DNA from 4 places in the Azospirillum fermentarium genome. Region 1 is predicted to be linked to each of the others. Evidence: riboswitches for the same ligand, from Rfam matches in the RefSeq annotation. Region 1 holds a riboswitch; each other region holds the start of a gene.
What was found. A riboswitch is a leader RNA that binds a small molecule or an ion and turns the genes downstream of it on or off. The one in region 1 is predicted to bind cobalamin.
Positions count from the first base shown of each region.

Region 2: linked by a shared signal. The riboswitch ahead of cobW (cobalamin biosynthesis protein CobW) and the one ahead of M2352_RS21900 (TonB-dependent receptor plug domain-containing protein) in region 1 are both predicted to bind cobalamin.
Region 3: linked by a shared signal. The riboswitch ahead of M2352_RS23780 (energy-coupling factor ABC transporter permease) and the one ahead of M2352_RS21900 (TonB-dependent receptor plug domain-containing protein) in region 1 are both predicted to bind cobalamin.
Region 4: linked by a shared signal. The riboswitch ahead of M2352_RS22915 (ribonucleoside-diphosphate reductase subunit alpha) and the one ahead of M2352_RS21900 (TonB-dependent receptor plug domain-containing protein) in region 1 are both predicted to bind cobalamin.

Region 1 is NZ_JAOQNH010000003.1:365,987-373,243, forward strand. It holds gene M2352_RS21900 (TonB-dependent receptor plug domain-containing protein) at 1-1,824, opposite strand, end outside; cobalamin riboswitch at 1,942-2,152, opposite strand; gene treZ (malto-oligosyltrehalose trehalohydrolase) at 2,267-4,072, shown strand; gene malQ (4-alpha-glucanotransferase) at 4,120-6,309, shown strand; gene treY (malto-oligosyltrehalose synthase) at 6,306-7,257, shown strand, end outside.
Region 2 is NZ_JAOQNH010000003.1:876,801-884,057, forward strand. It holds gene cobN (cobaltochelatase subunit CobN) at 1-1,150, opposite strand, end outside; gene cobW (cobalamin biosynthesis protein CobW) at 1,157-2,194, opposite strand; cobalamin riboswitch at 2,322-2,549, opposite strand; gene M2352_RS24095 (porin) at 3,006-4,418, shown strand; gene M2352_RS24100 (hypothetical protein) at 4,526-4,900, opposite strand; gene M2352_RS24105 (transglutaminase family protein) at 5,025-7,257, opposite strand, start outside.
Region 3 is NZ_JAOQNH010000003.1:808,110-815,366, reverse strand. It holds gene nudC (NAD(+) diphosphatase) at 1-11, opposite strand, end outside; gene hisN (histidinol-phosphatase) at 150-947, shown strand; gene M2352_RS23790 (hypothetical protein) at 981-1,514, shown strand; gene M2352_RS23785 (extracellular solute-binding protein) at 1,511-3,358, shown strand; cobalamin riboswitch at 3,407-3,636, shown strand; gene M2352_RS23780 (energy-coupling factor ABC transporter permease) at 3,772-4,461, shown strand; gene M2352_RS23775 (energy-coupling factor ABC transporter substrate-binding protein) at 4,451-4,777, shown strand; gene M2352_RS23770 (CbiQ family ECF transporter T component) at 4,764-5,516, shown strand; gene M2352_RS23765 (energy-coupling factor ABC transporter ATP-binding protein) at 5,504-6,334, shown strand; gene M2352_RS23760 (helix-turn-helix domain-containing protein) at 6,452-7,054, shown strand; gene nikR (nickel-responsive transcriptional regulator NikR) at 7,062-7,257, opposite strand, start outside.
Region 4 is NZ_JAOQNH010000003.1:589,818-597,074, reverse strand. It holds gene M2352_RS22945 (carboxylate--amine ligase) at 1-146, shown strand, start outside; gene M2352_RS22940 (metallophosphoesterase family protein) at 152-979, shown strand; gene M2352_RS22935 (GNAT family N-acetyltransferase) at 976-1,512, opposite strand; gene M2352_RS22930 (LysR family transcriptional regulator) at 1,553-2,500, opposite strand; gene M2352_RS22925 (MFS transporter) at 2,653-3,837, shown strand; gene M2352_RS22920 (aldo/keto reductase) at 3,866-4,690, shown strand; cobalamin riboswitch at 4,790-5,012, shown strand; gene M2352_RS22915 (ribonucleoside-diphosphate reductase subunit alpha) at 5,126-7,054, shown strand; gene M2352_RS22910 (ribonucleotide-diphosphate reductase subunit beta) at 7,078-7,257, shown strand, end outside.

The DNA of each region.
Region 1 (7,257 bases):
CTCCACCCGCTCGGTCAGCGTGTACGATCCCGACAGGTTGACCAGCGTGTAGGGCGTCAGGCTGACCGGCTGGCGGTTGTAAAAGGAATCATAGGCCCAGTCGCTGGTGCGCCCGTTGTAGACCACGCCGATGTTGGCGTTGGCCCGGTCCTCCAGAAAGCGGTAATTGGCGTTCAGGCTCGCCAGATGCTTGGGCCGGCGCACCAGCTCGGCCCCGGTGGAGTCCTCGCCCTCGGTCCAGGTGTAGGAGCCGCGCAGCGTCAGCCCGTCCACCGGCTCCACCGTCAGCCCCACCTCCAGCCCCTGCACGCGGGATTCGCCGGGCATGTTGATGGAGGTGCGTCCGGTCCCGGTGATGAGATCGCGGATGCGCTGGTTGAACCACGTGGCATCGGCCACCACCCGCTTGCCCCACAGCGCCTGATCGGCGCCGATGTCCCAGCCGCGGCCCTTTTCCGGCTTCAGGTCCGGGTTGCCGGCATAGGTGGCGGTGTATCCGTACAGCTCGAACAGCGTCGGGTTCTTGACCCCGGTGCCGTAGGAGGCGCGCAGCTTGGTGCCGGTGTCCTCCACGCGGTAGGCGGCGGTGCCGCGCCAGGTGGTGGCGTCCTGGAACAGGTCGTTGCCGTCGCGGCGCACGCTGCCGGTCAGGGTCAGACGGTCGAACAGGTCCAGCTTGTACTGCCCCACCAGCCCCGTTGACCCGATGGTGCGGTCGAAGTTGGAATAGCCGCTGCGGGTGATGCCGGTGTCGTCCTCGTGCTCCACCCCGGCGGTCAGCACGTGCGCCGCTGGGCCGGTGGCAAAGCTGAGGTTGGTCTGATAGTCCAGCTTGGTCTTGCGCCCCTCGTAGGTGCTGGTGGTCTGGCCGCGGGCATCGCGGTAATTCCGTTGCTGCCGGCCATAGGACAGGCCGGCGATGTGCTCCCAATGGCCGTCAAGGAACACCGCTTTGCCCTGCACCCGCCCGAACGCCTGCTTGCCGGTGGTGCTGGTGCCGTCGTCCACCGCCCCGCGCCCGCCGGTGAAACCATCGGTGTCGCTGTCGAAGCGGGTGTAGCGGCCCACCACCGCCAGTTCGGTGGTGCCGGTGGGACGCACGGCGGCCTTGGCGGTCAGGGTACCGTTGCGATAGCCGTCCTTCTCGCCGTTGCCCAGCCGGCGGTCGGCCACCGACACGCCGGTGCTGCGCACACCTTGGGCACTCACCGCCACGTCGTAGCGGTCGTTGCCGGTGCCGGCGGTGGCGCGCCCGGCCCAGGTGCCGAACGATCCGCCCTCCACCGCCGCCGAGAGGGAGGGCGCGCCGCTGCCGCGGCGGGTGACGATGTTGACCACGCCGCCCACGGCGTCGGAGCCGTAGAGCGCGCTTTGTGGCCCGCGCAGCACCTCCACCCGCTCGATGTCGCCGGCCAGCAGGTTGGCGAAGTCGTATTCGGAGCCCGATGCGGGGTCGTTGACCTCGATCCCGTCGATCAGCACCAGGGTCTGGTTGCCCTCGGCCCCGCGGATGCGGACCTGGGTCAGGGTGCCCATGGGGCCGGTGCGGTTGACCGCCACGCCCGGCACCTCGCGCAGGACGTCGGACAGGATCCGGGTCTGGCGCTGCTGGAGGTCGTCCGCCGTGATGATGGTCAGCGCGCTGCCGGTCGCGTCCGCCGCGGTGGGCACGCGGTTGGCGGTGACGGAGATTTCCGGCAGCAGCATGGCCGTGCTCGTGGCGGTGCCGTCGTCGGCGGCCAGGGATGAGAGGGGGAGGAGAACGCCGCCGATGGCAAAGGCGGCGGGAATCGTCCGGGACGGACAGAACAGGGTACGAGTCATGAGACCTCGGGCGGAGACGCCGGTGGCACGTCACCGCGAACGAAGCCCCGCCGCGATCCCGCACGGGCGGAATCCCGGTTCGGCAACCTTCGGTGCACCCCGCCCGAATGTGTCCGCGTGTGACCACGGTTGACGGCAGGTCTCCTGGCTCACGGGTTGTCGCCTGTCCGCGGCCTTCCCAGAGCGTCTTTCATGGCTCCAGTGGCTTCGTTGCGGACGGCTCGCCGCTTACAGTTGCGGGGGCAGCCCCGGCTTGAAACCCTGTCGATGGGTCCGCACCGTGTTCCCTTTTCAGCCCTTGCGGGCAACCGTCGCGGCCAAGCTAGGGGCGGTGATGCCGGCGGGTCAATGATTTTGTTGCCGGGGTTTTTTTATTGCGGGGAGCAAACCCAGCGGCGGGGCGTTGTCGGGGGATGCCGCCGCACACCAGAGGATTGCTGCGATGACCGAGAACCGTTTCACCCATTCCATGCCCTTCGGCGCCCAGCCGCAGGCCGGCGGTTCCGTCCGGTTCCGCCTGTGGGCGCCGGGCGTGGCGGAGATGACGCTGGAGATCGACGGCAGCACCCGCCTGCCCATGGTGCGGGAAGAGGACGGGTGGTTCACCCTGGCCACCCATGAGGCCGCGGCGGGCAGCGCCTACCGTTTCATCCTGCCCGACGGGCTGGCGGTCCCCGACCCGGTGTCGCGCTGGCAGCCCGACGGGGTGCACGGGCCGAGCCGGGTGGTGGACCCGGCCTCCTACGCCTGGACGGCGAGCGCATGGCGCGGGCGGCCCTGGCACGAGACGGTGCTGTACGAACTCCACGTCGGGACATTCACACCCGAAGGCACCTACCGCGCCGCCATCGAACGGCTGGACCATCTGGCGGCGGCCGGCATCACGGCGGTGGAGCTGATGCCGCTGGCCGAATGCCCCGGCGGGCGGAACTGGGGGTACGACGGGGTGCAGCTTTTCGCCCCCCGGTCGGCCTATGGCACGCCCGACGACCTGAAGGCGCTGATCGACGCGGCGCATGGGCGGGGGCTGATGGTGTTCCTGGATGTGGTCTACAACCACTTCGGGCCGGACGGGAACTACCTGCACGCCTACGCCCCCGGCTTCTTCACCGAACGGCACAAGACGCCGTGGGGTGCCGCCATCAATTTCGACGGCGCCCACGCCCGCCCGGTGCGCGACTTCATGATCCACAACGCGCTCTATTGGCTGGAGGAATACCGCATCGACGGGCTGCGGCTGGACGCGGTGCACGCCATCATCGACGATTCTTCCCCCCACATCCTGGAGGAGCTGGCCCGGCGGGTGCGTGATCGCGTGGGCCGGGACCGTCACGTCCATCTGGTGCTGGAGAACGAGCACAACGCCGCCCGCCTCCTGTCCCGCGACGGGGGGGAGCCGCGGTTCCACACCGCCCAATGGAACGACGATTACCACCACGCCGCCCATGTGCTGGCCACCGGGGAGAGCGGGGGATATTACAGCGACTTTGCCGCCGACCCCATCGCCGGCCTGTGCCGGGCGCTGGCCGAGGGCTTCATCTACCAGGGCGGCCCGTCCGCTTTGCGCGGCGGCGAACGGCGGGGGGAGGTGTCGCGGCACCTGCCGCCGCCGGCCTTCGTCAATTTCCTGCAGAACCACGACCAGATCGGCAACCGCGCCTTCGGCGAGCGGCTGACCGTGCTGGCCCCGCCGGACCGGGTGGAGGCGCTGCTGACCATCACCCTGCTGGCCCCGTCCATCCCCCTGCTGTTCATGGGCGAGGAATGGGGGGAGACCAACCCCTTTGCCTTCTTCACCGATTTCGACGGCGATCTGGCCGGCGCGGTGCGGGAGGGGCGGCGGCGGGAGTTTGCGGCCTTCCCCGAATTCGCCGACCCGGAACGCCGCGCGCGCATCCCCGACCCCAACGCCGCCGAGACCGCCGTCCGCTCCCGCATCGACTGGGGCAAGGTGACGCAGGAGCCGTTCGCGTCCCGGCTGGCGCTGGTGCGCCGGCTGCTGCGCCTGCGGGCCGAACGCATCGTGCCCCTGCTGCCGGGGGCCGGCGGGGGGGAGGTGCTGTGGCGGGAGGGGGCCGGCTTTTCCATCGCCTGGACCCTGGCCGGCGGGGCCCGGCTGACGCTGGCGGCCCACCTGGGCGACGGGGCGGTGACGCCGCCGGCTCTCCCGCCGGGGGAGGTGCTGGTGGGGGGGAAAGCCATAGGCCGGCTTTCCGGCTGGACAGCCCGATGGTTCCTGCAGTCCTAATACCACCAGACATCCATGAAACCGAAAACGAAAACGGGGAAGCGGTGATGAGTGTTCTTGCGCGGCTGGCCGAGGTTGCGGGAATCGAACCCTTTTATCACGACATCTGGGGGAACCGCCGCGACACCTCGCCGGAGACCATGCGGGCACTCCTGGCCGCCATGGGCCTGCGGGCGGGCACCGAGGAGGAGGCCGCGGCCAGCCTGACGGCGCTGGAGGGGCGGGGGTGGCGCCGCCTGCTGCCGCCCGTGCTGGTGCTGGCGGAGGACGAGGCGCCGGTCATCCCGGTCAGCGTCCCCGCCGCCGCCGCCGGCACCCTGACGTGGAACCTGACCGAGGAGGGCGGGGGCCTGCGCTGTGAAAGCGTGCCGCTTCCCTCCCTGCCGGTGCTGGAGAGCGGGACGAGCGGCGGGGCGGCGTACGTCCGCCGCGGCCTGACGCTGCCCCTGGTGCCGCCGCTGGGCTATCACCGGCTGGAGGTCACCGTGTCCGACGGGGCCGTGGGGGCGGAGATGGTGCTGATCCTCACCCCCCGCCGCTGCCTGACCCCGGACGAGGTGGTGCCCGGCGGGCGCACCTGGGGCGTGGCGCTCCAGCTTTACGGGCTGCGCGGGCACACCGACTGGGGGATCGGCGATTTCGACGATCTGGCCCGGTTCGGCGAGACCGCCGGGCGGCTGGGCGCCGGGCTGGTGGGGCTGAACCCGCTGCACGCGCTGTTTCCCGCCGATCCCCACCACTTCGGCCCCTATTCGCCGTCGTCGCGCAGCTTCCTCAACGCGCTCTACATCGACGTGGAGGCGGTGCCCGATCTGGCCGAGAGCGAAGACGCCCAGGCCCTGATCGCGGAGCCGGGCTTTCAGGAGCGGCTGGCCGCCGTGCGGGGGGCGGAGCTGGTGGATTACCCGGCGGTGTCGGCGCTGAAGATGACGGTGCTGGAGGCGCTGCACCGCAGCTTCCGCGCCCGCCATCTGGCGGGGGAGGGCAGCCCCCGCGGGCGCGACTTCCGCGCCTTCCAGGCCGCCATGGGGGAAGGGCTGTTCCGCCACGCCCTGTTCGACGCCCTGCACGAGCACTTCTTCCGTCAGGATTCCAGCCTGTGGGCGTGGCAGAGCTGGCCCGAACCCTTCCGCCGCCCCGACAGCGCGGAGGTGGCGGCGTTCGCCGCCGGGCACGCGGAGCGGGTGGAGTTCTTCACCTATCTGCAATGGGAAGCCGACCGGCAATTGGGCGTGGCGGCGGCGCGGGCCAAGGCCGCCGGGCTGGCGGTGGGCTTCTACCGCGACCTTGCGGTGGCCGGTTCCCCCGGCGGGGCGGCGGCGTGGGCGCAGCCCGGCGTGCTGGTGCGCGGGGCCAGCGTCGGCGCACCGCCCGACCAGTTCAACATGAAGGGGCAGAACTGGGGCCTCGCCCCCTTCTCGCCCGTGGGTTTGCGCGATGCGGCCTACGCGCCCTTCGCCGCCATGGTGCGGGCCAACATGCGCCACGCCGGTGCGCTGCGCATCGACCATGTGATGGCGCTGGAGCATCTGTTCTGGATCCCGGACGAGGGGGATGGGGCGTACGTCCGCTACCCGTTCCAGGACATGGTGCGGATCATCGCGTTGGAATCCCGCCGCCAGGGCTGCATCGTGATCGGGGAGGATCTGGGCACGGTGCCCGAGGGGTTCCGCCCGGCCATGGCGGCGGCGGGCGTGCTGAGCTACCGCGTGGTCTATTTCGAGCGCACCGCCGACGGCGGCTATGTGGCGCCGCAGGATTACCCCGCCCAGTCCATGGCGGTTGTGTCCACCCACGACCTGCCCACCTTCCGCGGGTTCTGGACCGGCCATGATCTGGAGATCCGGCGCGCTCTCGACCTCTATCCCAGCGCGGAGGCCGCCGGCAAGGACGCCTGGGACCGCGGGGTGGACCGCTGGCGCCTGCTGCTGGCCCTGGGGGAACAGGGGCTGAAGCCCGCCCGCTACGTCAGCGACGACGGCGCCCAGCCGTTTTCGCGGGAACTGGCGGAGGCCGTGCACCGTTACCTTGGCAGAACAGCCGGACGGATCGTCATGATGCAGATCGAAGACGCGCTGGGCGAGATCGAACAGCCCAACCTGCCGGGGACCACCGACCAGCATCCCAACTGGCGCCGCCGCCTGAGCGTGGCGGTGGAGGATCTGGAATCCGACGGCGGCCTGCAGGCCATGGCCGCCGCCGTGCGTTCGGGCCGCGGTGAAAGGGGGGGGGGATGACGGCCCCCGCGGTTCCCCGCGCCACATACCGCCTGCAGTTCAGCGCCGGGTTCACCTTCGACCAGGCGGCGGAACTGGCCCCGTATCTGGAGGCGCTGGGCATCAGCCACGTCTACGCCTCCCCCTTCCTCAAGGCGCGGGCGGGGTCGTCCCACGGGTACGACATCACCGACCACGCCCAGCTTAACCCCGAAATCGGCAACGCCGCCGCCCTGGACCGCATGGTGGCGGCGTTGCAGGAGCGGGGGATCGGCCTGATCCTCGATTTCGTGCCCAACCACATGGGGGTGGGGGGCAACGACAACCCGTGGTGGCTGGACGTGCTGGAATGGGGGCCGGCGTCCCCCTTCGCCCCCTTCTTCGACATCGATTGGGAAGCCCGGCAGGGAAAGGTGCTGCTGCCCTTCCTGGGCGATCACTACGGTACGGTGCTGGAGCGGGGCGAGCTTCAGGCCCGTTTCGACGCCGACCGCGGCGCCTTTTCCGTGTGGTATCACAGCCACCGCCTTCCCATCGCCGTGCGCCATTACGCCCGCCTGCTGAAACAGGTGCGGGAGCGGGCGGGGGAACCGGGGCTGGCTCTGGACGCGCTGATCGCCGGCTTCGCCGGTCTGGGCAGCGGGGCGAAGTCGGTGCAGCGGCAGGCATCGGTCCACCGGCAGGCCGACGAGCTGCGCCGGCAATTGGCCGCCACCGCCGCGGCCACCCCGGCGCTGGCCGACGCCATCGCCGCCACGCTGGCGGCGCTGAACGGCACGCCGGGCGATCCCGACAGCTTCACCGGGCTGCACCGGCTGCTGGAGGATCAGCATTACCGCATCGCCTTCTGGCGGGTGGCGGCGGACGAGATCAACTACCGCCGCTTCTTCGACATCAACGACCTCGCCGGCCTGCGCATCGACCGGGCGGAGGCGTTCGAACTGGCCCACCAGCTCGTCTTCCGCCTGA
Region 2 (7,257 bases), 510 kb from region 1:
CCCCGCCGCCGGGGCCGGGGTAGTCGGACAGCACCAGCGCCAGCCGCCGCTCCCCGCGCGGGGTGGCCGCCAGCCGCACCCACGCCGCGGCCAGATCGGCGGCCCACGCCACCCGGTCGGGCACCGGGCGGATCAGGGTGGGGGCGAATTCCAGATCGGGGTCGGTTTCGGCCTCGGCCTTGAAGGCGATGGCGCGGGTCAGGATGCGCCCGTCCATTTCCGGCAGCACCACGTTCATGGCCAGATCCGCCGGCCCCAGCCCGCGCACCGCCCCGGCCCACCCGGCCTCGGTGCCGGTGGACAGCACCACCTGAAGCACCGGCACACCCGCGGCGTCCAGCGGCGAGCCGGCGCCCCCCGGCGGCACGGCGGAAAAGCCGGTGGCGTTCAGCACCACCGCCGTCCCGGACTCGACCAGGGTCCGGGCCACCCACGCGGCGGCCTCCGGCTCCTTCAGGCTGGCGGCGAACAGCGGCAGCGGCGTCAGGCCGCGCTCCGCCAAGGCGTCGGCCAGGGCGTGGACCGGCGCCACGTCGCCGGCCAGCAGGTGGGAGCGGTAGAACACCACCGCCGCCACCGGCCCGCCATCCTCCACCCGGCCCGCCCAGCCCGCGTACCGGCCAAAGCGCGGCACCGGCGCCGGCTCGGCCCAGGGGGCGGGATGCCCGGCCAGCGTGGCGGCATAGCCCAAAAGCGAGGCGGCGTTGTCCGGCCCCCCCTCCACGAACAGGCGCCACAGCCGGGACACGGCATCCGCCGGCACCGTGCTCCACCCCTCCAGCGTCGGGTCGGGGCGGGCATCGCCGGGCAGCACGGCCAGCGGAATGCCTTGTTCCCGGCACACCGCCACCACCCGTTCCAGGCCATAGCGCCAATAGCCGGCCCCGCCCAGCAGCCGCAGCACCACGCCGCGGGCCGGGCGGATCACCCGGTCGATGAACAGGTCCACCGACAGCGGGTGCCCCAGCCGCGCCAGAGTGACCAGCCGCAGCGTGGGCAAGTCCGCCCGCCGGGTCCGCCACGCGGCGGCCAGCGCCGACAGGTCGCTGTCGGAAAAGGACAGCACCACCAGATCCGCCGGGGACAGTTCCAGGTCCACGGCCTGCGGTTCGGCGGTCAGGTCATCCTGCCGGGCGGCCAAAAGGTGCATGGGGTCTTATTCCACCAGCGCTTTGGTCACCGCGGCCACGTCCAGCCCGGTTTCCCCGATCACCACCAGCCGGCTGCGGCGTTCCTCCTCCGGCTTCCAGAAGCGGTCGAAATGGGTCTGCACCCGCACGCCCACCCCCTGGACCAGCAGCCGCATGGGCTTGCCCGGCACATGGACGAAGCCCTTGACCCGCAGCACCCCGTGGGCCGCCGCCACCACCGCCACGCGGGCGGCCAGCGCCTCGGCGTCCGTCTGGTCGGGGAGTTCGACCACGAAGCTGGTGAAGTCGTCGTGGTCGTGGTCCTCCTCCGTCTCATGATGGCTGGGACGGCTGGCGAGGTCGTCCTCCACCGCGGCACCGATGCCCAGCACCACGCGGGCGTCGGCACGCCCATGGGGGCCGTGAACGATCTTGGCGTCCCGCGGCAGGGTGGCGCGGATCAGCTCCTCCACCTTGGCCAGCCCGGCCCCGTCCACCAGATCGGTCTTGCTGACCACGATCAGGTCGGCGCACAGCAACTGATCCTCGAACACCTCCTCCACCGGGGTTTCGTGGTCCACGGTGCCGGCATCGGCGCGCTGGGCGGCCAGCGCCGCGGCGTCGGGGGCGAAGCGGCCCTCGGCCGCCGCCGCGGCATCCACCACCGCCACCACCCCATCGACGGTGACCCGGGTGCGCACGGCGGGCCAGTTGAACGCCTTCACCAGCGGCTTGGGCAGGGCGAGGCCCGAGGTTTCGATGATGATGTGTTCCGGCGGCTCGGCGCGGGCCAGCAGCTTTTCGATGGCCGGCACGAAATCGTCGGCCACGGTGCAGCACAGGCAGCCGTTGGCCAGCTCGATCACGTCGTCCTCGGTGCAGGCGGGCACGCCGCAGGCGCGCAGGATGCCGCCGTCCACGCCCACGTCACCGAATTCGTTGATGATCAGCGCCAGACGCCGCCCGCCGGCCTGTTCCAGCAGCGACCGGATCAGCGTGGTCTTGCCCGCCCCCAGAAAGCCGGTGATGACGGTGGCGGGAATCTTCGACGGCAAAGCCGGCATGGGTCTTATCCTTTGCAAGAAAAAGGGGGATCGGGCGGGGGAACGGCGCCCCCGGTCATGCCGTGCATCGCAAACCTTCCTTCCCCGCCCACCCGGCGGACAGATGTGATGGGTCCGGCCCCCGTTGGGCGGGACCGGTCCGGTGGCAGGTTTCCTGGCTTGCGGGTTATCGCCGGTCCCCCGCCTTCCCAGCCCCATCAGGGGACCAGTGGCATCCGGGGGATGGCTCGCCGCACACAGTTGCGGGGGCAGCCGCGGCCTTGGGGGGAGAAGACGCCCCGCACCGCGTTCCCTTTTACCCCCGCACCGTCCAGACCGGCGGATGGCGCGGGGCACCATCGGAAGGGCCGCAGCATCGCAGGGTCGTGAGCGATTTACAAGCCGCCACCCGCCCGCGTCATGCCCCGAAGGGAGGAGACGCCATCATCCCCCATAGCCCCGCCCCGCTCCACCCTACCGCACCGCCCAAACCCAAAGGTGAACGAACGGATGAGATGTCAATCCGCAGGCGTATTGGCCAAACACACCGTTTTTTGCCCCGTTCCCCCAGCCGGGCCAGCCTGAACATGGCTGTAAATCCTTCCTTCGCACAATAAGCGTTCTCGCACCGGCACACGAAGCCCACCAATGAGACCCAAGTCTTATTTGTAAACAACCGAATCATCCCTAGAGTCCGCCGCCGATCGCCGCAGAAAAAGGCGATTCTTTCGAGTCACGGACGAATCTTTAAAAAGAAGATTTTCCGGGAACGGGCAGGTTTTGCTTGAAGGAAACGGCGCCACACCGCCGGCCAACCAGGGGGAAGAATACCATGAATGCGCGTAACATCGTGATGCTGGGCAGCAGTGCTGTTGCCCTGACGCTGGCACTTGCCGCCCCGGCCCTGGCCGACACCACCGAGGATCTGCTGTCCCACCTGCGCGCCAAGGGCGTGCTGACCAACAGCGAATTCAACACGCTGAGCCAGCGCCATCAGGTGGAGACCGCCCGCGCCGCAGCCGATGCCAAGGCCCAGGCCGACGCCCAGGTGCAGGCGGCCAAGGCCGCGGCGGTTGCCGACGACAAGACCATCGTGCGCAAGGCCGACAAGGGTCTGGGGCTGAAGGTGGGGGATGTGAACATCCAGCTGTCCGGCTCCATCAACGGCTTCTACGTCCATGATTCCGGCGACAGCGGCCCCCGCACCGCGGTGACCGGCGGCGTGGTCAACACCAACGGCAACAGCTCGTCCGTGCGCAACGGCCTGCTGCCCGGCTATCTGAAGGTGGACGTCACCACCACCCAGGAAGGCTTCGACCTGGGCGCCCATTTCGGCATCTACCCCGGCATCAACAGCGTGACGTGGAACGGCGGCGCCAATTCCGCCGGCCAGCCCCAGGCGCTCACCACCTCCGGCGCCGATTTCCGCCAGACCTACCTGACCGTGGCGCACAAGAGCCTGGGTGAGCTGAAGGTGGGCCGCGACATCGGCCTGTTCGGGTCGGACGCCATCCTCAACGACATGACCCTGCTGGGCGTGGGCACGGCGTCGGCCAACAGCAACCCCAGCAACACCTCGCTGGGCCGCATCGGTCTGGGCTACATCTACACCGATTTCCAGCCGCAGATCACCTACACCACCCCCACCTTCGCCGGCTTTGCCGCCTCGGCGGGCGTGTTCACGCCCATGGTCACGGCGGGCAGCACGGAAGTGAACGATTCCCCCGGCTTCCAGGGCAAGCTGACCTATGATTTCACCGCGGGCGGGGCCACCGGCCACCTGTGGGGCGGCTTCATCACGCAAAAGCACGACCAGACCGGCGCCCAGGCCAGCTACACCGGCACCGGCTTCGACATGGGCGCCAAGCTGAGCTACGGCCCCGCCGCCCTGACCGGCTATTACTACACGGGTGAAGGCATCGGCACGACCGGCCTGTTCATCCTGTCGGCCACCGCCGCCGGCAAGAAGCGCGACAGCGACGGTTTCTATGTCCAGGGCACCGTGAAGCCCATCGACAAGCTGACGCTGGGCGTCAGCTACGGCGAGAGCAACCTGGATCTGGCCGGCGGCGAAGTGAACCCCACGCTGGTGAAGAAGAACAGCTCGTGGGCGTTCCAGACCAAATACGCCCTGACCGACTGGGTGTCGCTGGTGGGCGAATACACCAACACCACGTCAAAGGCCCACGGCGGCAACGAGGCCAACTCCGACGCCATCGCGCTGGGTGCCATCCTGTTCTTCTGAGTGCGGCGGGCGTCTCCATCCGACGGCACGAAAAACTGGGGGGCGGCAGCAATGCCGGCCCCCCTTTTTTTCGCGTCGGGGCGACCGCCCCGGACCCTTCAGTCTTTTTACATGACCCGCTTTTCGACCAGGACCGACAGGGAGCCGGCGGAGGCCACCACGGCTTCGCGGGTGCCGTAGGAGGTCTCGGCCACGGTCAGCACCGACTCCGGCGCCACCGTGGACAAGGCCGCGTCCAGGGAGCGGACGTAGGCATAGGGCACCGTCGCCCCCTCCAGCCGCGACGCCACGGCGAGGCCGTATTCCCGTTCCGCCAGCCGCCGGCCCACCAGCAACAGGCAGGTGTCGCCCGCCGCCATGCCGACACAGTCGGGATCGCCCGACTCCGTCACCGAAAAGCCCATGGCGCTCCACCGCGCCACCGCCTCACCAATCTCGGGCAGAACCATCATGGGCGACACCCGCAACGCTTCCGTCGTCATCCACCGAACTCCCGATGTGAATATAACGGGAACAGGATACACCGCTTTTCCGGGAGCGCCATGAAAAAACCCTCCCCCGGAATGAGGGGGAGGGTTTTTCACCACGCGGCGTACCGCCGCGGGATCAGCGTCGCCGCAGGTCCAGCGTCATGGGGAACTGCGGGTTGCGTTCCTCCGGCGGCACGGTCATCGGGCCGGGGGTGTGGCCGAAGGGGTAGAAACGGGCCAGACGCCGGCCTTCCGCCTCGTTGGCGTTGACGGGGAAGGTGTCGTAGCTGCGCCCGCCGGGGTGCATGACGTGATAGGTGCAGCCCCCCACCGACCGCCCGACCCAGGTGTCCAGCACGTCGATCACCAGCGGCGTGTGCACCGGGATGGTCGGGTGCAGGCAGGACGGCGGCTGCCACGCGCGGTACCGCACGCCGCCGACGAACTCGCCCTCGGTCCCCGTGGGGATCAGCGGCACCCGGCGGCCGTTGCAGGTGACCACGTAGCGGTCGCCCACCAGCCCGGCCAGACGCACCTGCACCCGTTCCACCGACGAATCCACATAGCGCACGGTGCCGCCGCCGCCCGGCTCCTCGCCCAGCACGTGCCACGGCTCCAGCGCCATGCGCAATTCCACCGTGATGCCCCGCTGGACGATGTGGCCATAGACGGGGAAACGGAAGTTGGTGTGCGGCTTGAACCACGCCTCGTCGAACGGGAACCCATGCTCGCGCAGGTCGGCCAGCACGTCGGCCAGATCCTGTTCGACGAAATAGGGCAGCATGAAGCGGTCGTGCAGGTCGGTACCCCACCGCACCAGCTTGCCCTTGTACGGGTGCTTCCAGAACCGCGCGATCAGCGCGCGGATCAGAAGCTGCTGGGTCAGGCTCATCTCCGCGTGCGGCGGCATTTCGAACGCGCGGAACTCCAGCAGCCCCAGCCGGCCGGTGGAGCTGTCGGGGGAATAGAGCTTGTCGATGCAGAATTCCGCCCGGTGGGTGTTGCCCTGCACGTCCACCATCAGGTGGCGCAGCACCCGGTCCACCAGCCACGGCGGGCACTGGCCCATCGCCGCCGCCTCGTCCAGCTTGCCGAAGGCGATGTCCAGTTCATAGAGGGAATCGTCCCGCGCCTCGTCCACCCGCGGGGCCTGGCTGGTCGGGCCGATGAACAGGCCGGAGAAGACGTAGGACAGCGACGGGTGGTTCTGCCAGTAGGTGATCATGCTGCGCAGCAGGTCGGGCCGGCGCAGGAACGGGCTGTCGGCGGCGGTGGCCGCCCCCATCACCACGTGGTTGCCGCCGCCGGTGCCGCAATGGCGACCGTCGATCATGAACTTCTCGGTGCCCAGCCGCGCCTGCCGCGCCTCTTCATAAAGGTCGGTGGTGTTGCGCACCAACTCGTCCCACGAATGGGCGGGGTGGATGTTCACCTCGATCACGCCGGGGTCGGGGGTGACCGCCAACTGGCTGATGCGCGGGTCGCGGGGGGGCTGATACCCCTCGATCACCACCGGCATGTCCAACTCCAGCGCCGTCGCCTCGATCTCCTGGACCATGGCGATGTAGTCTTCCAGCAGCCCCATGGGCGGCATGAACAGATAGATGCGGCCCTGGCGCGCCTCGCACGTCAGCGCCGTGCGCACCACCCACCACGCCGACTTGCCGTGCTCGGGGATCTCGGTGCGCACCTCGGCCATGGCCTGACGCACGCGCATTTCGCGCGGGCCGGGCTTCGGCCCCTCGAACGGACGCTGGCGCAGCGGCACCTGGTTGGGCGGCAGCGGCGGGCGCTCGTCAAAGGGGTCTTGTTCGACCACATAGGGGTAATCGGATTCCGACACCCACGGCAGCGACCCCAGCGGCAGGCGGAAGCCCATGGAGCTGTCGCCGGGGATCAGCAGCAGCCGTTCCTGGCGCAGCGGCCATGTGCTGGACAGCCACACCGGCCCCTGGGTGGTCATGCGGCGGTTGATGGGCATGGCGAAGCCCACCGGCTCGCTCAGGCCACGGCTGAACACGCGGGCCAGCCGCGCCCGCTCCTCCGCGTCCTCCAGCTTGCTGTCCAGCGGATCGACGTTGACGGGAAGCTCCTGCTCGCGGCGCAGGTAGTGCCAGGGGTCTTCATAAGCCGCCAGCACCAGCGCCGGGTCGATGCCCAGCCGCTTGGCCAGCGAGACCAGGAACAGCCCGGCATCCTCGGTGGTGTGGCCGTAGTCGGTGTCCTCGCGGGCCAGCAGGTCGGCGTTGTTCCACAGCGCCTGCCCGTCCTTGCGCCAATAGGCGGTGAAGGCCCAGCGGGGCAGCGATTCGCCAGGGTACCACTTGCCCTGCCCGTGGTGCAGCAGCCCGCCGGGGGCGAAGCGGCGC
Region 3 (7,257 bases), 440 kb from region 1:
TCGGGGATCATGGTTGGCTATCCCTTGGGGGCCGTCGGCCATCCTTGGTGCCATAGGGCGGGGGTTGCGGCAAACTCTTCATTGCGCATGGCGGGCGGGCGTTTAGGATGCGGGAGCCTTTGACCGACGACAGCCGGGAACCCGCCGTGATGACCGAACCGTGCCCCACCGCCTTCATCGACCTCGCCCGGCGTCTGGTGGACGCCAGCGGGCCGGTGATCCGCCGCTATTTCCGCACGCCCGTGGCGGTGGACGACAAGGCCGACCACTCCCCCGTCACCATCGCCGACCGCGAGGCGGAACAGGCCATCCGCGCCATCCTCGCCACCGAACGTCCCGGCGACGGCATCTATGGCGAAGAATTCGGCACCACCAATCTCGATGCCGAATACGTCTGGGTGATCGACCCCATCGACGGCACCAAATCCTTCATCAGCGGGCGGCCCATCTTCGGCACGCTGGTGGCGCTGCTGCGCCACGGGGCGCCGGTGCTGGGGGTGATCGACCAGCCCATCATCGGCGACCGCTGGGTGGGGGCCGCCGGCCACCCCACCACCTTCAACGGCCAGCCGGCCCGTGTGCGCCCGTGCGCGCGGGGGCTGGCGGGGGCGCTGTTGGGCACCACGTCGCCCGACCTGTTCCCCGGCGAGGATCTGCCGGCCTTCCGCCGGGTGCAGACGGCGGCCAAGGTCACGGTGTACGGCGGCGACTGCTACACCTATGGGCTGCTGGCGGCGGGGCACTGCGATCTGGTGGTGGAAGCGGGGCTGAAGCTCTATGATTTTGCGGCCCTGGTGCCGGTGGTGACCGGGGCCGGCGGCTTCATGACCGACTGGCAGGGGCTGCCGCTGAGTGCCGCGTCCACCGGGCAGGTCATCGCCGCCGGCGACGCCCGCACCCATCAGGATACCATCGCCGCACTGGCCGGCGATCTTCCCGCCGCCTGATCCCGCCCTTTGACGAAGAAGGCGCCCACGCCCATGCCAACCTCCGCCCCCATCGCCCCGCTGGCCCGTTCCGTTTACGACACCGCCCCCGACCCGCTGAAGGAGTTCCTGGGCGGTCTGGCCGCCCAGGTGGCGGCGGGCGGCAACTGGATGGTCCGCAAGAAGACCCTGTGCGACCTGATGATGGGGCTGGGCGCCTTTTTCGAGCTGACGCCGGAACAGCGGCGGGAGATGATTGAGGACATGGGCCGCGACCCGGTGCCCGACGACGACCAGGACAATGAAAGGGTCGAATTCGCCGAGCTGCTGCCCATGTACATCGCCGCCGTGCTGGAGACGCTGAACGAGCCGGCGATCACGTCCGCCGAACAGGCGGCGCTCTACATCCTGTCCATCCACCCCGAGCATTACGAGGCGGCGGAGGCGTGGATGCTGGCCGATCCCCGCAACGGCAAGACGGTGCGCCGCATCATGCGCAACGACAAGCGGCTGGATTCCCTGCTGCGCATGGTCGATGCCCACCTGCTGGAAAACCGCCGCCAGCGGGTCGAGGGGGCCGGAGCATGACGGCCCGCCGCCTCCTTCCCGCCGCCGCCCTGCTGCTGTGGGCGGGAGCGGCCGCCGCGGCCACGCTGGAGCCGCCGGTCACGGCGCTGCGCCAGTTCGGCGAGCCGATGTTCCAGACGGGCTTCACCCATTTTCCCCACGTCAACCCCGACGCGCCCAAGGGCGGCACCGTCACGGTGGCGTCCAATTTCCCCCCCACCTTCGACACGCTGAACCCGATCCCGGTGCGCGGCGTGCTGCCGCGGCTGGTCGGGCTGACCCACGATCCGCTGATGGTGGGGTCGGGGTGGGAGCTTGACGCCGCCTATGCCCGGCTGGCCGAAAGCGTGCAGGTGGCCGACGACCGCAGCGAGGCGGTGTTCACCATCGACGCCCGCGCCCGCTGGCACGACGGGGTGCCGGTCACCGCCGCCGACGTGACCTTCACCTGGGACGCCATCCAGGCCCACGGAAGCCCCATCATCAAATCGGCCCTGGCCAAGGTGACGGCGGTGGAGGCGCTGGACGACCGCCGCGTGCGCATCACCCTGTCCAGCCGGGGGGAGATCAAGCCGGTCATCGACTTTGCCACCGTCATGGCGCCGGAGGCCCGGCATTGGTGGACCGCCAACGGGCGCGACATCGGTAAGACGGTGCTGGAGGCGCCGCTTGGCTCCGGCCCCTACCGCACGGTGGCGGTCAATCCGGGGCGGGCGCTGACCTATGAGCGGGTGGCCGATTACTGGGGCCGCGATTTGCCGGTCAACCGCGGCCTGTACAATTTCGGCACCATCAAACAGGATTTCTACCGCGACGACGACGTGATGTTCGAGGCGTTCAAGGCCGGCGGCTACGACATCCGCGTGGAAAACCGGGCGCAGCGCTGGACCACCGGCTATGATTTTCCCGCCGTGGCCGACGGGCGGGTGGTCAAGCGGGTGATCCCCTCGGCGCTGCCGCTGGGGGCGCAGGCGTTCCGTTTCAACACCCGCCGGCCCCAGTTCGCCGACCCCCGCGTGCGCGAGGCGCTGGGGATGCTGTTCAATTTCGCCTGGACGCAGAAGACGCTGTTGTACGGGCAGTACCACCGCACCCTGTCCAACTTCCCCAATTCCGACTATGGCGCCAGCGGGGTGCCGGGGCCGGACGAACTGGCGCTGCTGGAACCGTACCGGGACCGTCTGCCGCCGCGGCTGTTCACCCAGCCGTTCCAACCCCCCGCGGGCGACCCCGCCGGCAACAACCGCGCCGAAACCCGCGAGGCGCTGCGCCTGCTGAAAGAGGCGGGGTGGGAGCCGAAGAACGGGCGTCTGGCCAACGCCGCCGGCCAGCCGCTGACGGTGGAAGTCCTGGAGGTGGCGGGCGGCGGCCTGTCCCGCATCATCCAGCCCTATGTGGAAACCCTGCGCCGGGCCGGGGTGGACGCCAGCCTGCGCAGCGTCGATTCCGCCCAGTACGAGGCGCGGTCGGACGATTTCGACTTCGACGTCATCGTCACCAACTTCAGCTTCGCCAGCCCGCCGGCCACCGAACTGCGGGCCTTCTTCGGCTCGGCCACGGCGGGGGAGCGGGGATCGTTCAACTACCCCGGCGTGCGCGACCCCATCGTGGATGCGCTGGTGGAAAAGGTCATCGCCGCCAGGGACGAGGCCACGCTGAAGACCGCCACCCGCGCGCTGGACCGCGTGCTGCTGTGGAGCTTCTACATGGTGCCCCACTGGTACAACCCGGAAAGCTGGGTGGCGGCGTGGGACCGTTTCGGCATCCCCGCGACGCCCCGCAAGTATGACCAGGAGTTCCGCAGCACCCTGTTCCCCGACACCTGGTGGATCGACCCGGCCAAGACGGCGAAGCTGGGGCGTTAGCCGAAGGGTTGTACGCCTTCCTTGACAACATCCGCCCCCGCCCCGTACCGTCGCGGGCGTGATGCCGGTTCTCCGGCTCCCGTCCGCGGGGGCCGGCGATGAAAAGGGAACATGGTGCCGCAGGCCCCTTGGGGCTCGCGCAAGCCATGGCTGCCCCCGCAACTGTAGGCGGTGAGCCGCCGCGCCCCTGATGTGCCACTGGCCGGTGACGGCCGGGAAGGCCGGCGCGGTGGCGGCGACCCGCAAGCCAGGAGACCTGCCGGCGTCCGCTGTCTCGTGTCGTTCCTCCGGGCGGGGTGTCCCGGTGGCGTGGAATCAGGACGGCCCCGCGCCCAGAGGACCGGACGCGGGTCTGCCGGCTTTCCCCTCCATCGTTCCCCTGGCCTCCCGGATCAACTGGGAGTGTCTGGTTCATGCATATCATGGAAGGCTTTCTGCCTCCTCTCCACGCCGCCGGGTGGGCGGCGGCGTCGGCACCCTTCGTCATTGTGGGCGCGGTGCGCCTGCGCCGCATCGTGCGGGAAAAGCCCGAGGCCCGGCTGCTCTTGGGGGCGTCGGGCGCCTTCGCCTTCCTCTTGTCGGCGCTGAAGCTGCCCAGCGTGACGGGAAGCTGCTCGCATCCCACCGGCACCGGGCTGGGGGCGGCGCTGTTCGGCCCGTCGGTGATGACGCTGATGGCCACCATCGTGCTGCTGTTCCAGGCGCTGCTGCTGGCCCACGGGGGCTTGACCACGCTGGGGGCCAACGTGTTTTCCATGGGCATCGTCGGCCCGTGGGTGGCGTGGGCCATGGTGCGCGGCGGCGGGGCCGTGGGGCTGTCGGTGCCGGTGCGGGTGTTCCTGGCGGCGTTCCTGGGCGACCTCGCCACCTATGTCACCACGGCGCTGCAGCTTGGGCTGGCCTTCCCCGATCCGGCCACCGGCTTCACGGGGGCGTCGGTGAAATTCCTGTCGATCTTTGCGGTGACGCAGATGCCGCTGGCGGTGGTGGAAGGGCTGCTGACGGTGGCGGTGGTCAACTGGCTGTCGCGCAACAGCGCCGACGACCTGCGCCTGCTGGCGGAAATGCGCGGTGAAGAGAAGGATTCCGGCCATGTTGCGTGACAACCGCATCGTCCTGGGGCTGGCCGCGGCCATCGTCCTGCTGCCGCTGGTCATGCCGTGGGAGGAGAAGCCCAGCTTCGGCGGCTCCGACGACAAGGCGTCCGGCGTGATCGAAGAGGTGAGGCCCGGCTACACCCCCTGGTGGGAACCCCTGTGGGAGCCCCCCAGCAAGGAAATCGAAAGCCTGCTGTTCGCGGGGCAGGCCGCAGTGGGGGCGTGGCTGCTGGGCTATTACATGGGCCGCCGGTCCCGCCGGCGGGACGGGGACACCGGACGGCAGGGCACGCAGCGGCGCGCGCGCGATGCGCGCCCTTGACCGGGCGGCCCATCTGTCGGCGTGGAAGGACCGCGGCACCGGCGGCAAGCTGGCGCTGAGCCTGGGGCTGATGCTGGCGGCCATGGCCGGGGCGCCGCCCCTGGCCCCGGCGGCGGTGTTCGCGGCGGCGGTGGGGCTGGCGCTGCTGTCGGCCCGCGTGCCGCCCGCGGCCCTGGCCGCCGCCTTGCTGCCCCCGGCGGGGTTTCTGCTGGCCAGCCTGCCGGCGCTGGCCCTGACGCTGGACTGGCGCGGCGGGCTGGCGCTGGGCTGGGTGCCCGGCGGGGTGGAAACGGCGCTGGTGCCGGTGGGCCGGTCGCTGGCGGCGGTGGCGGCGCTGGCGCTGCTGACCCTGACCACGCCGGCCAGCCGGCTGATCGGGCTTTTGCGTGGGCTGGGGCTGCCGGCGGCGGTGGCCGACGTGGCGCTGCTGACCTACCGCCTGCTGTTTCTGCTGGGCGACACGGTGACCGCGGGGTCGCGGGCGCAGGCGTTCCGGCTGGGCTATGCCGGCGGCTGGCGGCGGCACCTGCGCTCGCTGTCGCTGCTGGCGGCGGGGCTGCTGGGGCGGGCGATGAACGCGGCGCGGCGGATGGATGTGGGGCTGTCGGCGCGCTGCTACGACGGCGGGCTGCCGGTGCTGGCGGCGGGCCGGCGCACGGGTGCGGGTGAATGGGCGCTGGCGCTGGGGCTGCCGGCGCTGATCCTGGCCGGGGGATGGGTGATTCCGTGGACGATGTGATTCTGGAGGCCCGCGGGCTGGACTACCGCTACCCCGGCAGCGGGGAGCCGGCGCTGCGCGGGCTGTCGCTGTCGGCCCGGCACGGGCGGCGGCTGGCGATCCTGGGCGCCAACGGGGCCGGGAAGACGACGCTTCTCCTGCACCTCAACGGCACGCTGCGCCCGCGGGCGGGTGTGGTGCTGGTGGACGGCGTGCCGGGGGACACCGGGCGGGCCGGGCTGACCGCGTGGCGCCGCCGGGTCGGGCTGGTGCTGCAGGAGGCCGACGACCAGCTTTTCGCCGCCACGGTGGCCGAGGACATCTCCTTCGGCCCCCTCAACCTCGGCCTTGGGGCGGCGGAGGTGGCGCGGCGGGTGGCCGACGTGGTGGCGCGCATGGGGTTGACCGGGCTGGAGGATCGCCCGCCGCACATGCTGTCCCACGGCCAGCGCAAGCGGGTGGCCATCGCCGGCATCCTGGCCATGCAGCCGGCGGTGCTGGTGCTGGACGAACCCACCGCCGGGTTCGACCACGCCGGTCAGACGGCGCTGCTGTCCACGCTGGAGCATCTGTCGGCGTCGGGCATGACGCTGGTGTTTTCCACCCACGATGTGGATCTGGCCTATGCCTTCGCCGACGATGCCGCGCTGTTCGCCGGCGGCACCGTCCTGGCGCAAGGCGATGCACGGGCGGTTCTGTCGGACGCCGCCCTGATGGCGCGGGCGGGGTTGCCGTTGCCGGCGGTGCCGGCGCTGGCGGCCCGTTTGCACGCTTTGGGCGTGCCGTTCCACCGGGAAGCCCGGACGGTTCTGGAGTTGATACCGGCGGCGGGTGGTTGAAGGTTTCGTTTTCCACCGCTGGTAATGCAACATTTGGCCGCGTGTCGTATAAATTATGTCTTAAATTTTGGACTGCTTTACTATGGGCGCGCGACCGACTTTGCAGGGATCGATCTCATGGTGTGGCCCGACCTGATCCGCCGTTACCGCCGGGAACGGGGATTGACCCAAATCGAACTGGCACGCCTGCTCAACGTGGACCAGGCGACCATCTCCCGCTGGGAAAGCGGGAAGCAAGACCCGCTGCCCATGATGCAGACCCGTCTGCGCGGGCTGTTCCGCGAGCTTGACCATCTGCCGCTGGATTATGCGGTGCGGGCGCTGGTGATGAGCCACCCCGGCTATGCCTCGCTGCTGGACGCCAACGGCGTCTGCCTGATGACCTCGCCCGGACTGGCGACGTATCTGAAGCACTATCAGGCGTCCATCGTCGGGCGCCCGTCGGAGGATTATCTGCCCGAATACACCCGCGACCTGTCCTCGCCCTACATCGACGAGATGATGCGGCCGGGATCGTCGCTGCTGTCGGTGGCCTTCACCGACCGGGCGGTGTTCTCGCCCACCATCGTGCGGCGCACCTACAACGTCCTGCTGTCCGACAGCGGGCGGCTGTTGATGGTGCAGGACCATGTGATGGGGGATATGGTGGGGGTGGATCTGCCGGAGCCCGAGGTTTCCCTCCTGACCATGGACGAGGTAGCGGAGCAGGCCGCCGCCTGAGCCGCCGTTACGTCTTGGGCCGCACGTGGGTGTGGGGGTGGTGGTGATGGCCGCCGGGGTGATGGTGGTGCCCGGCCATGTCCACCGGCACCGCGCTCAGCGCCCCGTGCCGCACGCCGGTTTCGGAAATCACGGAATCGGCGAAGCGGCGGATGTCCGGCGTCGGCCCCTGCAGGATCGCCACCTCCATGCACGTCTCGTGG
Region 4 (7,257 bases), 220 kb from region 1:
CGCTGGCCGCGTGGCTGGCCTGGGTGGCGGCGTGCGACGCCAAGGCCGCCGCCCTGCACGACCCCCTGCCCTTCCTCCAGTCCTTCGGCGGGCGGGCGCTGGCGCGCCTGTCCCGCCGCCCCGCTCCCGTTCCGGCCAAGGGATGACGCCCATGCGCCTTGCCATTTTGTCCGACATCCACGCCAACGCCGCCGCCCTGCGCGCGGTGCTCGACACCGCCCGGCGGCAGGGGGCCGAGCGCATCCTGTGTCTGGGCGACATCGTGGGCTACAACGCCGAGCCGGCGGCCTGCATCGCCCTGCTGCGGCAGGCCGATGCCGTGTGCGTGGCCGGCAACCACGACCGCGCCGTGACCGGCCAGATCACCACCCGCGGCTTCAGCCCCATCGCGGCACGGGCGGTGGAATGGACCCGCCGTACCCTGGACGCGGAGTCCAAGGCACTGCTGGCCGCCCTGCCGGTCAAGCGGGTGGCGGCGGATCAGGTGGCGATGGTCCACGGCGCCCTGCACCCGGACGCGGGGTGCGAACTGGTGCGGCTGGACACGCCGGAGCGGCGGGCGCTCAGCTTCGACGCCCTGGCCGCCCACCCCTCGGGGGTGCGCATGGCCGCCTTCGGCCACACCCACCGCGCCGGGGTGTTCCAGCGGTCCCGCGACGGCACCCTGAGCGAAGGGAACGGCGGGCGGGTGCCGCTGGACGGGGAGAGTCTGTGTCTGCTGAACCCCGGCAGCGTGGGCGAACCGCGGGGGGGCGATGCGCGGGCCAGTTTCATGATCCTGGACACCGGCGCCCGCGCGGCCACCGTCCACCGCGTGGCCTATGACCGTGACGCGACGCAGGATCTGACCCGGCGCGCCGGCCTCGGCCCCCGCCTGTCCGGCCTGCCGCCGGGGGTGCGGGCGGCGCTGGTGCAGGGAGTGACGGCGCTGGGTCTGACCGATGCGGTGCGCCGGTGCCTGTATGCGCGCCCGGATTAGGCGGCCGGCGTGCCGTCCCCATCCCCCAAAGGCCGCTGCATCAGCACGGAATCGATCCAGCGCCCGAACTTGAACCCCACCGCCGGCAGGCGCCCCGCATGGGTGAAGCCGAAGGCGGCGTGCAGGCCGATGGACCCCAGATTGTCGGTGCCGCCGATCACCGCCACCATCTGCCGGTATCCCAGTGCTGTGCAGCGGTCCAGCAACTCCGGCAGCAGCGCCCGTCCGATCCCCTGCCGCGCCCGGTCCGGGTGGATGTAGATGGAATCCTCCGCCGTGAAGCGGTAGGCGCTGCGGGTGCGGTACAGGCCGGCGTAGGCATAGCCCACCACCTCCCCCCCGATCTCGGCCACCAGATAGGGGAAGCCCTGTGCCAGCATCCCCGCCCGGCGGCGGGCGATCTCGGCGGCGTCGGGGGCCACCTCTTCGAACGAGGCGGTGCCGTTCAGCACGTGATGGGCGTAGATGGCGGTGATGGCGGCCACGTCGCCGTCATGGGACGGGCGGACGCGCACGGCGGGGGAAGCGGTCATCGGGCGGGCTGTCCTTGCGGAATCGGCGGAAGGTCTCCGATCATGACCCAGTGGCGCGGGGGGACTCAAGCCCGCTCCTGTCCGCCCGCTCCCGTCCAATGGCGCCGGCCAGGAAATCGACGAAGGCGCGGATGCGCACGGCCAGATGGTCGTGGCCCACATAGACGGCATGGACCATCTCGATGTCTCCGGCGTTGTGGTCCTCCAGCACCGGTATCAGCCGCCCGGCGGCCACGTCCGCCGCCACGTGAAAGGCGCCCAGCCGCACCAGACCCAGCCCGCGCAGCGCCAGATGGCGCAGGATCACGCCGTTGCTGCCGTGGGCGTTGCCGGTGACGGCCAGGGTGTACGGCTCGCCGCTGCCGGGATCGCGGAACGGCCATTCGTCCAGGCTGCGGCGGAAGTTGAAGCGCAGGCAGTTGTGATGCCGCAGATCCGGCGGGTGGACCGGCACGCCGCGGCGCTGCAGGTAATCGGGGGCGGCCACGATCACCCGCCGGGATTCCAGCAGCTTGCGCGCCTTCAGCGCCGAATCCCGCAAGGGGCCGGAGCGCAGCGCCACGTCGGTGGTGCCGTCCACCAGATCAATCACCGCGTCGGTCAGCGACACATCCAGCTCGACCTGGGGATAAAGCGCCAGGAAATCCGGCACCCGCGGCAGCAGGCAGCATTCGCCGAACCCCACCGACGCGCTGACCCGCAGCCGCCCGCGCGGCTGTGCCCCCGCGCCGGTGGCGATCAGCCGTTCCGTGTCGTCCATGTCGGCCAGGATGCGGCGCGCCCGCTCCAGATACAGCGCCCCTTCCGCCGTCAGGTGCAGGGTGCGGGTGGAGCGCACGAACAGTGCGGCCCCCAGCCGGTCCTCGATCCGCCCCACCAGCTTGCCCACCGCCGAGGGGGTCAGCCCCACCTTGCGCCCGGCGGCGGAAAAGCTGCCGGCTTCGGCCACGGCGATGAACACGCCCATCTCGCCGCTGCGGGTATCCATGGGGGCCGCCCCTGGTGATGAAAACTGTATTCCACTATAGCTGCCGGATTGCAGAATTCAATTCACAGGTCTTGTGAATCCGGCCCGGCTACTGCCGCGGTGGGGTGGAGGGCATCTTGAGGGGCACCCTCAGTCCCGCAAGGATGTCTCTCATGCCTCTCGCACTCTATGCCTTGACCATCGCGGCCTATGCGATCGGAACGACGGAATTCGTCGTGGTCGGCCTGCTGCCGTCCGTGGCAGCGGATCTTGCCATCACCCTGCCGCTGGCCGGGCTGATCGTGTCGGTCTATGCCCTGGGCGTCACCGTCGGCGCGCCGGTGCTCACCGCATTGACCGGCCGGGTGGAGCGCAAGCCGCTGCTGCTGGGTCTGATGCTGCTGTTCATCGCCGGCAACAGCCTGGCGGCCCTCAGCGCATCGTACGAGACGCTGCTGGTGGCCCGCGTGCTGTCGGCCTTTGCCCACGGGGTGTTTTTCTCCGTCGGGGCCACCATCGCCGCCGGGCTGGTGCCGGCGGACCGCCGCGCGTCGGCCATCGCGCTGATGTTCATGGGGCTGACGGTGGCCATCGTCACCGGCGTGCCGCTCGGCACCTTCATCGGCCAGACGCTGGGGTGGCGGGCCACCTTCTGGGCGGTGGCCGGTCTGGGCCTGATCGCCTTCGCCGGCATCGCCGTGCTGCTGCCCGCCGGGCTGCGCAAGGCGCCGCCGGCCTCCCTCCTCGATCAGGTTCGGGTGCTGGGGTCGGGGCGGCTCCTGCTGGTGTTCGGCATGACGGCGCTGGGCTACGGCGGCACCTTCGTCACCTTCACCTATCTGGCGACGACCCTGGAGACGATCACCGGCTTCGCCGCGTCCCACGTCAGCCTGATCCTCATCCTCTATGGCGCGGCCATCGCCGCGGGCAACCTGCTGGGCGGGCGCATCGCCGACCGCAACCCGGTGAAGGCGCTGGCCGGGCTGTTCCTGGCGCAGGCCGCCGTGCTGGTGCTGTTCACGGTGACGCAGGTGTCGGCGGTGCCGGCGCTTGTCACGCTGACGGCCCTGGGCTTCCTGTCGTTCGCCAACGTGCCGGGGCTGCAGCTCTATGTGGTGCAACTGGCCCAGCGGCACCGCCCCGGTGCGGTGGACACGGCGTCCGCCCTCAACATCGCCGCCTTCAACCTGGGCATCGCGCTGGGGGCGTGGATCGGCGGTCTGGTGGCCGCATCCCCCCTGGGGCTGGGGTCCACACCGTGGGTCGGCGGGATCATGGTGGCCGGTGCGCTGGTGCTGACCCTGTGGAGCGGTGCCCTCGACAGCCGGGCGGCCCGGCCCATTCTCCGTACCGCCTGATCAAAGACGCGAAGAAGGAATTTCGTCCATGCACACCGTCACCGCCAACGGCGCCGCCATTCCGGCCCTGGGCTTCGGCACCTTCCGCATGCCGGGGCCCGACACCGCCCGCATGGTGCCCGCCGTCCTCGCTCTCGGCTACCGCCACATCGACACCGCCCAGATCTACGGCAACGAGGATGCGGTGGGCGCCGGCATCGCGGCGTCCGGCGTTCCCCGCGGCGACATCTTCCTGACCACCAAGGTGTGGGTGAAGAATTACCGGGACAGCGCCTTCCACGCCTCGGTCGATGAGAGCCTGCGCAAGCTGGGCACCGATTACGTGGACCTGCTGCTGCTCCACTGGCCCAACGCGGATGTGCCGCTGGCCGAGCAGATCGGCGCGCTGAACGCCGTGCGGCAGGCGGGCAAGGTGCGCCACATCGGCGTGTCCAACTTCTCCACCGCCCTGATGGCCGAGGCCGGGCGCCTGTCCGCCGCCCCGCTGGTGACCAACCAGATCGAATACCACCCCTATCTCGACCAGACGGCGGTGATCGGCGCGGCGCGCGCGGCGGGCATGGCCGTCACCGCCTATTACGCCATGGCCGACGGCAAAGTCCTGGCCGACGAACGGCTTCGGGCCGTCGCCGCCCGCCACGGCCGGACGGTGGCCCAGGTGGTGCTGCGCTGGCTGGTGCAGCAGCCCGGCGTCGTCGCCCTGTCCAAGACGGTGAGTGCTGCGCGCGCGGCGGAAAACGCCGCCATTTTCGATTTTACCCTGCCGCCGGAGGATATGGCCGCCATCCACGCCCTTGCCACGCCGGACGGGCGGCTGGTCAGCCCCGCCGGGCTGGCGCCGGTGTGGGATTGAGATGACGCGGAATTGACATTCCGCCGCCATTGAGGCAACACACGCGGTGTGAAACGGGGGCGCTCAAGAGAAGATCTTGACGCCCCCGTTTCCATGACATACCATATTTAGCGTTATGGTTCCCTGCATCCAACAAGATACAGGGCTAAGAGGGAAGCCGGTGAGTCCCCGTCCGGGAACGATGCCGGCGCTGCCCCCGCAACTGTAAGCGGAGAGCGTGTCCGCCGTTTTCGTGTCACTGGCGCCCCTCGGGCGCTGGGAAGGCCGGACGGACGTGCTGTGACCCGCAAGCCAGGAGACCTGCCGTAACCGAACGAACGTCCACGGGCGGGGTGTCCCGGTGGTGCGCTTGCGCCTGTGCGCCATCCCCGTGGCCCACATCCGCAGCCGTGCTTGCCGTGCGTCCCGTCCAACCCCACGACAGGATGACCACCGATGCCGGCGCTTGCCTTGCCCACCGCCCAGACGGCCACCCCGTACAGCTTTGGCCGGGATTTCGACGATCACGGCAATCTGGTGGCCCTGCCCCCGCGCCCGCTGGACCGGGCGGTCACCCGCGCGCCGCTGGAACGCTGGACGCCGCCGTCCCCCACGGTGGTGGGCATCGACCGCAGCCGCGACGCGCTCCTGACCGCGTTCGGCAAGGCGACGCTGGACGACCGCTATCTGCTCCCCGGTGAAAGCTATCAGGATCTGTTCGCCCGCGTGGCCGCGGCCTATGCCGACGATGCCGCCCACGCCCAGCGGATCTATGACGCCATGTCGCGGCTGTGGTTCATGCCGGCGACACCGGTTCTCAGCAACGGCGGCACCTCCCGCGGCCTGCCCATTTCATGCTTCCTCAACGCGGTGCCGGATTCGCTGGACGGCATCGTCGGCGTGTGGAACGAGAACGTGCGGCTGGCGTCCAACGGCGGCGGCATCGGCACCTATTGGGGCGGGGTGCGGTCCATCGGCGAGCCGGTGAAGGGCTGCGGCACCACCTCGGGCATCATCCCGTTCATCCGGGTGATGGACAGCCTGACGCTGGCCATCAGCCAGGGGTCGCTGCGCCGCGGGTCGGCGGCGGTCTATCTCGACATCCACCACCCGGAAATCGAGGAGTTTCTGGAGATCCGCAAGTCCTCGGGCGATTTCAACCGCAAGAGCCTGAACCTGCACCACGCCGTGGTCATCACCGATGCGTTCATGGAGGCGGTGCGCGGCGACACCCCCTTCCTCCTGAAAAGCCCCAAGACGGGGGAGGTGCTGAAATCGCTGAGCGCCCGCCAACTGTGGCAGAAGATCCTGGAAACCCGGCTGCAGACCGGCGAACCCTATCTGCTGTTCGGCGACACGGTGAACCGGGCGCTGCCCCGGCACCAGCGGGATCTGGGGCTGCGCGTCACCACCAGCAACCTGTGCAGCGAAATCACCCTGCCCACCGGCACCGACCATCTGGGCAACGAGCGCACGGCGGTGTGCTGCCTCGCCTCCCTCAATCTGGAAACCTGGGATCAGTGGAGCGGCGACGGCGCGCTGGTGGAGGATGTGCTGCGCTTCCTCGACAACGTGCTGACCCGCTTCATCGAAGACGCACCGGAGGGGATGGAGAGTGCGGTTTACTCGGCCATGCGTGAACGCTCGGTCGGGCTGGGGGTGATGGGGTTCCATTCGTTCCTGCAGGCGCGCGGCATTCCCTTTGAAAGCGCTTTGGCGAAATCGTGGAACCTGCGCTTCTTCCGCACCATCCGGCGGGCCGCCGACGCCGCGTCGGTGCGGCTGGCCGACGAGCGCGGCCCCTGCCCCGACGCCGCCGACCGCAACATCCGCGCCCGCTTCAGCCACAAGCTGGCCATCGCCCCCACCGCGTCCATCAGCATCATCTGCGGCGGCACCAGCGCCTGCATCGAACCGATCCCGGCCAACATCTACACCCACAAAACCCTGTCAGGGTCGATCTCGGTGCGCAACCCGCATCTGGAACGGCTGCTGGCCGGGCGCGGCGCCGACACGCCCGCGGTGTGGCAGTCGATCATCGAGCACGAAGGATCGGTGCAGCATCTGGACGTGCTGAGCGACGATGAAAAGGCGGTGTTCCGCACCGCGTTCGAAATCGACCAGCGGTGGATCGTGGATTTCGCCGCCGACCGCACCCCCTTTGTCTGCCAGAGCCAGTCGATCAACCTCTACCTGCCGGGCGACATCGACAAATGGGATCTGCACATGCTGCATTGGACCGCGTGGGAGCGGGGGCTGAAAAGCCTGTATTACTGCCGGTCCAAATCGGTGCAGCGCGCGGCCTTTGCCGGCGGCAACCGGGACCGCGGCGCCGATGCCGCCCCCGCCCGCACCGATTACGAAGAATGCCTGGCCTGCCAGTGAGCACCGGCAACGGACACCCCATCATGACCGCATCCCTTGCGCACATGGATCCGCGCGCCCTGATCGGCACGGGCCGTGTCGGGCTTCTCGACGCCTCCGGCGCCTACAATGTGGACCGCTACCCGTGGGCTTATGCCTATTGGAAAAAGCAGCAGCAGGTCCATTGGATGGGCGAGGAAGTGCCGCTGGGCGAGGACATCAAG